Regions from separate parts of the Mesorhizobium sp. P3_B5 genome, predicted to be linked through region 2. Evidence: predicted binding sites of a transcription regulator. Region 2 holds the regulator's gene; the other holds the start of a gene.
What was found. Region 2 encodes PhoB, which activates phosphate uptake and scavenging genes when phosphate is short. Its sites were predicted from a motif close to TGTCATNNANCTGTCAT; they were not measured.
Positions count from the first base shown of each region.

Region 1: a site for PhoB is predicted at 1,906-1,922, ahead of AC1DVW_RS12605 (esterase-like activity of phytase family protein). Genes of this name have one in related genera too.

Region 1 covers NZ_JBFUGR010000004.1:95,498-98,934, forward strand. The annotation lists gene AC1DVW_RS12590 (Gfo/Idh/MocA family protein) at 1-231, opposite strand, end outside; gene AC1DVW_RS12595 (LacI family DNA-binding transcriptional regulator) at 428-1,447, shown strand; gene AC1DVW_RS12600 (ferritin family protein) at 1,482-1,796, opposite strand; gene AC1DVW_RS12605 (esterase-like activity of phytase family protein) at 2,031-3,437, shown strand, end outside.
Region 2 covers NZ_JBFUGR010000007.1:113,170-116,606, reverse strand. The annotation lists gene AC1DVW_RS19280 (ROK family protein) at 1-1,087, shown strand, start outside; gene phoB (phosphate regulon transcriptional regulator PhoB) at 1,426-2,115, opposite strand; gene phoU (phosphate signaling complex protein PhoU) at 2,135-2,842, opposite strand; gene pstB (phosphate ABC transporter ATP-binding protein PstB) at 2,884-3,437, opposite strand, start outside.

The sequences.
Region 1 (3,437 bases), on a different contig from region 2:
CGCGGCGGGAACAACGACGTCGAAAACGGCATCGGGCCGGGTCTGGTCGAGCACCGCGTCGAGGCTGGTGCCGATGACGGCGCCGGTGAGCTCGTATTCGCGCGCCCTCGCCTTCGCCCTGTCGGCGTCAAGGTCGACAAGGCCGACAATGGCGAGCCCGGCAACCTGCCTGGCTGCATCAAGCCAGGCCTTGCTCATCGCTCCGCAACCGACCAGGACGACGTTGATCATCCAGCACTCCTCCCTCTCGGTCCCTCCAGACCGGTCGTCACGGCATTCACGGCTTGATCGTAAACGTTTTTCCGTAAACGTTTACGAGAACACACCCGATGAGGTAGAATGTCAATCGCCTGCTTGTAAAAAATCGTCTTGTCGCCTTGGCCTGAGCAGCCGCCGGTGATAGCGAGGGTTGGGGGAGAACTGTCCTTTGGCGTCCAGCATTCACGACCTTGCACGTCACCTGAACATTTCGATCGGCACCGTGTCGCGGGCGCTGAATGGACGCGCCGACGTCAATGCCGATACGCGTCAGCGCGTGCTGGCGGCGGCCAAGACGCTGAACTATTCGCCGAACCAGTCCGGTCGCAGTCTGCGCCAGGGCGCCACCCATTCGATCGCCTTCATGCTGCAGCCGCATCCGGGTGACCAGCAATATGGCGAGCCGTTCTTCATTCCGTTCCTGATCGGACTCCAGGCTAAACTGGCTGAGAGCGGGCTCGACCTCACCGTGGTCATGGGCGCGCCCGGCGACTATCAGTCGGAACGTCTGCGCCGTGTCGTCGAGACGCGCCGCGCCGACGCCGTGGTGCTTGCCTGGACGCGGCGCGAAGACGAGCGCATCGATTATCTGACCCAGGCCGGCTTCCCTTTCGCCACGCTGGGCCGCAGCCGCTCCGGCGCCAAATCCTATCCCAGCCTCGACCTTGACTTCGAAAAGGCCGGTGCCGACGCGGTCGACCGGTTGGTGGCGCGCGGCCACCGCCGCATCGCCGCCATCCGTCCGTCGCTTGACCTCAATTTCGGCTATCTGTTTCTCGACGGCTATCGCAAGGCCCTGCGGCGGCATGGCATCGAGGTCGACCCCGCCCTGATTGCCTCCGGCTTCATCAACGAGGCCGGCGGCTACGAGGTGACACCGCAGGTCATGCAGGCCAAGCCGACCGCCATCATCTTCAACAATGACGCGATGGCGCTTGGCGGCTGCAAGGCGTTGGCCGAGATGGGCATCAAGCCCGGTCACGACATGGCGGTGACCGTCATCGTCGACACGCCGCTCTGCCGCTACTTCTCACCGGCGCTGACCGCCTTCCGCCCGGCGCTGGAGCCGATGGGCCAAAGGCTCGCCGAGATTCTGCTGGCCTCGATCCCGGCCTTCGCCGGCCCGGACGGCCCGCGCCTCATCCGCGAGGTCTGGCCGCTGGAGTTGGTCGCGCGCGACAGCGATTGATCTGGAGCAGCGGCTGGTGGCTAAGGCCGGTAGCTCAATCCACCTTCTTCTCGCCCCTCTCGCCTGCCTTGACGATATCGCCAGTGGTGAACAGGATCTCCTTCAATTCCGCCCGCCAGTCCGTCTTCTGACGCAGCAGGAATTCCAGATCCATGCCGAAATGCTTGAATTCCTCGCCTTGCGCGTTCTTCATGATCGCCTTGGCCTGAGGGTCTTTTTCCACCGACATGCGCTGTTCGTACCAGCCGATCGCCTCCGCCTCCTCGATCAGCGAGGTGATCATGCGGGCAAAGGTTCGCACCTTCTGCGACAGTTCTTCCGGCGGCTCGTGATACTGATCGAAACCCATTTCTGTCCCTTCCTGATCCCATAGCCCGGCCGATCAAGCGAAGCGGCATCAGGCTTCGTTGCAACGGATCAGAATGGAGAATGGTTCCGGCTGCCGGCGAGCCCGCCCCTGTCACGCCAGTATCATGTTCGCGTCCTAGACCGCTTCCGGGAAAAGGGCTCGCGGCATCGTCCGATGCGACGTGGAGTCCTTTCGGGTTTTGGCCGCTCCAGCTTTGTCGCAAAGAGGATAATCATGAAGAACTCGCACCTAACCCTGTCGCTCGGCGTCGCGCTGGCGCTGTTCGGCGCCGTGACGCCGACGCTGGCCGACGGCACCGCCACCATCGGCGGCCTCGTCAACAAGGGGCTGGTCGGCGTCGGCCGCATCCCGGCCAACCTGAAGGACAAGTTCGGCGAGACCTTCGGCTCCGGCTCCGGCATGTCGATCGACACCGCTGGCTGGACGCATGACGCCGACGGCTACAGGGGCTCGCTGTGGCTGCTGCCGGACCGCGGCTACAACGTCGTCGGCACCACCGACTACCGGCCGCGCCTCAACACGATCGGCATCGAGTTCACGCCGGTGGCACCCGGTGCCGCTGCTGCGGCCGGACAGGAACAGACGGGCGTCAAGGCGACGCTCGCCGACACCATGCTTTTGACCGACGACAAGGGTGCTGACGCCACCGGCCTCGACCCGCTCAACGGCGTTCGCGCGGCAAGCGGCGACCTGCCGATCCTGCCCGAGGTCAACGGCAAGCTGGCGCTCGACAACGAGGCGATCGCGCGGCTGCCCGACGGCACCATGTTCATCTCCGACGAATACGGCCCCAACATCTACCGCTTCTCGGCCGACGGCCATTTGCTGTCGGCCACGCAGCCGCCGGCCGCCCTGGTGCCGATGCGCCATGGCGCGCCGAATTTCGCGTCCGACAATCCGGGCCCGGGTGCGGCCGAGCCCGATCCGAAGGATCCCGACACCGGCCGTCAGAACAACCAGGGCCTCGAAGGCATGGCGCTGACACCGGACGGCAAGTTCCTCATCGCCGTCCTGCAATCGGCGCCGCGGCAGGATGGCGGCGATTCTGGCTCGACGCGCCAGAACACCCGCGCGCTGGTCTATGACGCCTCCGACCTCGCCCACCTCAAACTGGCGCATGAATATATCGTGCCGCTGCCGGTGTTCACCGACGCCACGGGCAAGACCAAGATCGCCGCGCAAAGCGAGATCGTGGCGCTGTCCGACCAGACGTTTCTGATGATCACGCGCGACAGCAACAACGGCCAGGGGCTGAAAGGCGACACCTCGCTTCTGCGCCTGATCAACATCGTCGATCTCTCCGCGGCGACCGACATTGCCAACGGCGCCTTCGACGCTGCCGACAAGTCGGTCGCGCCCAAGGGCGTGCTTGACCCCTCGGTGACGCCGGCCAAGCTGACGCCGTTCATCGACATCAACGACAAGGGTGAGCTCGGCCGCTTCGGCCTGCACAATGGTGCGCCCAACGACAAGAACAACCTCTCCGAGAAGTGGGAAGCGATGTCGGTGGTCAGCGTGCTCGATCCGGCGTTGCCCGACGACTATTTCCTGTTCGTCGCCAACGACAACGACTTCCTCACACAGGACGGCTTCCAGGTCGGCGCGCCCTACAAGGCCGAG
Region 2 (3,437 bases):
AGGCATCCTGGCCGAGAGCAAGGCCAGCGAAGCTGTTTCGCTGAAACGCGGCCGGCCGCAAGTCGGTCTCGGGCTCAATCCGGAAGCAGCCGCTGTGATGACAGTGGTGCTGTCGCTGAATTTCCTTTCCGTCGCTGTCATCGACTACGCCGGCCAGGTGGTGGCCGAAGAGCAGCGCCGGCTGGACACGCTGACCATGCCGCGCGACGAACTGATCGGCGAATGTGTCGCCATAGTCAGGCGTCGGCTCGAGGATCCCGACCTCGACACCCACAGCGTCGCCCGCATCGCCATGGGCATCCAGGGCATCACCGATTCGCACGCCCGCGCCATGCTGTGGTCGCCGATCACGCCGCAGACCGACATCGCCTTCGCCGACATACTGGAAGGCGAATTCGGCATTCCGGCCACCATGGAAAACGACTGCAACATGATGGCGGTGGCGCTGCAGTGGCGCGATCCGGTCCGCTACCACGACGATTTCATCGCCATCCTTTTGTCGCACGGCATCGGCATGGGACTGGTGCTGAAGGGCGAGCTGTTCACCGGCACCCATTCCTCGGGCGGCGAGTTCGGCCACATGATCCATCGCCCGGGCGGGGCGCTGTGTCGTTGCGGGCGGCGCGGCTGCGTCGAGGCCTATGCCGGCAACTACGCCATCTGGCGCAACGCCAGGCAATTGGGCGAGGACGCCGAGCCGGTCGCCGATGTCAGCGACGCCGACATGCGGGCGCTCGCCGTCGCGGCACGTGAGAAAGACGGACCGGAGCGCGAGGCCTACCGCAAGGCCGGCGAAGCGCTTGGCTTCGGCCTCGGCAGCCTGTTTGCGCTGATCGATCCGGCGCCGGTCGCCATGGTCGGCGTCAGCGCCGCCGCCTTCGACCTGATCGAACCGGCGCTGCGCGAGGCCATCGCCCAGACCGCCGGCGGCCAGCACTCGAAATCGATCTCCTTCGACACCGAACCGAACGAATTGCCACTGATCCGCGAAGGCTGCGCCATGCGGGCACTGAGCTTCGTCGACCAGGAGATCTTCGCGCCGGGCGGGCAGGCACGGGCTGGCGCTATCGGGAAAGACGTGGCCTGAGGACGACGTCAATCATTGATGCCGCAGATTGTCGCCGACTTTAGAGATTGGCCGAAGCCGTCCCAACGTCGTCATCCCAGGGCGAAGCAGGAGCGAAGCTCCGTCGCGGAGACCCTGGGATCCATGCCGTGAAATCGGTCAAAGAATTCAACGGGGCAGAATTCTGCACAGTAGCAACGCCTTGAGGTCGCGGCATGGATCCTTGGGTCTGCGCCGCGTCGCTACGCTCCTTGCTTCGCCCAAGGATGACGAAGCCATGAGCGGGCTGAGCCAATCATCGACGCGTGAGGTCCGGGAGTGGACGCATTCAACCAATAAACGCTTCCGCGCCGAGGGACCTAGTCTTCGCGGATCGCATAACCGGCGCCCCGAATGGTTCGGATGACATCTGGCATGCGGCCATTGTTGACCGCCTTGCGCAACCGGCCGACATGCACGTCCACCGTGCGTTCGTCGATATAGATCGTCTCGCCCCAGACATTGTCGAGCAACTGGCTGCGCGAGAACACCCGGCCAGGATGACGCATCATGAACTCGAGCAGGCGGAATTCGGTCGGCCCGAGCCGGATCTCGCTTTTCTTGCGATAGACCCTGTGCGATTCGCGGTCGAGCACGATGTCGCCGACCTTCAGCACGCTGGACAGCACTTCCGGCTTGGCGCGGCGCAGCAGCGCCTTGACCCTGGCCATGAACTCCGGCGTCGAGAACGGCTTGACCAGATAGTCGTCGGCGCCGGTCGAGAGGCCGCGCACGCGGTCGCTCTCTTCGCCACGCGCGGTCAGCATGATGATCGGCAGCCGCTCGGTTTCGGGCCGCATCCTGAGACGCCGGCACAGCTCGATGCCGGAAACCGCCGGAACCATCCAGTCCAGCACCAGCAGGTCGGGCACGTTTTCCTGCAGGCGGATCTCAGCTTCGTCGCCGCGCGTCACCACCTCGACCTGGTAGCCTTCGGATTCGAGATTGTAGCGGAGGAGCAGGCCTAGCGGCTCCTCGTCCTCCACCACCATGATGCGTGGCGCGATCATCGGCTGGTCACCCTTGTCGTCATGCCGCCGGCGCGGACATCGCCGTCTCGTCCTGCTTCGGACGATTGGCGGGCAGCTGCGTGCCGGTCAAAACATAATACGCATTTTCGGCGATGTTGGTGACATGGTCGCCGATGCGCTCGAGGTTCTTGGCGCAGAACAGGAGGTGCGTGCACGCGGTGATGTTGCGCGGATCTTCCATCATGTAGGTCAAAAGCTCGCGGAACACCGATGTGTATTTGACGTCGATGCGCTCGTCGTCGTTTCTGAGCTTGGCGAGCGCTGCCGCATCGGCGGCGGCATATTCCTCGACCACCCCTTGCACCTGGATGAGCACAAGTTGAGCCATCGCATCGATGGAATGCGACAGGTCGCGCGGCGTGACGCTGAGGCCGACGGTGCCGACGCGCTTGGCGATGTTCTTGGCGAGATCGCCGATACGCTCGAGGTCGCCGGCCATGCGGATCGACCCGACCACTGCGCGCAAATCGTTGGCCATCGGCTGGCGCTTGGCGATCAGCGTGATGGCGCGGTCGTCCAGCTCGCGCTGGCGCGCATCCATGATGGCGTCGTCGGAGACGACGCGCTGCGCCAGGGCGTTGTCCGAATTGAGCAGCGCCTTGGTCGAGCCGCTGACCATCGAGCCGGCGAGATCGCCCATGTCGCGGATCAGCTTGCTGATCTGCCCCAGCTCTTCATCGAAAGATGCGACGGTATGTTCACCCATGATCCTAGTCCTCGTGCCTGAAACTTCGCTGCCGGAACCGCTCAGCCGAACCGGCCGGTAATGTAGTCCTGGGTGCGCTTGTCGTCGGGGTTGGTGAACATCTTGTCGGTGGCGCCCTCCTCGACGAGGTAGCCGAGATGGAACATCGCCGTGCGCTGCGACACGCGCGCCGCCTGCTGCATCGAGTGGGTGACGATGACGATCGTGTAGTTCTGGCGCAGTTCGTCGATCAGTTCCTCGACACGGGCGGTGGCGATCGGATCGAGCGCCGAGCAGGGCTCGTCCATCAGGATCACCTCGGGCGACACGGCAATGGCGCGCGCGATGCACAGACGCTGCTGCTGGCCGCCGGAAAGGCCGGTGCCGGGTTCCTGCAAGCGGTCCTTGACCTCGTTCCAGATCGCCGCCTTCTTCAGGCTCGACTCGACGATCTGATCCATGTCGGCCTTGCGCTTGGCCAGTCCATGGATGCGCGGGCCGTAGGCGACGTTCTCGTAGATCGACTTCGGGAACGGATTGGGCTTCTGGAACACCATGCCGACGCGCGCCCTCAGTTCGACGACGTCGATGCTCTTGTCGTAGATATCCTCTTCGT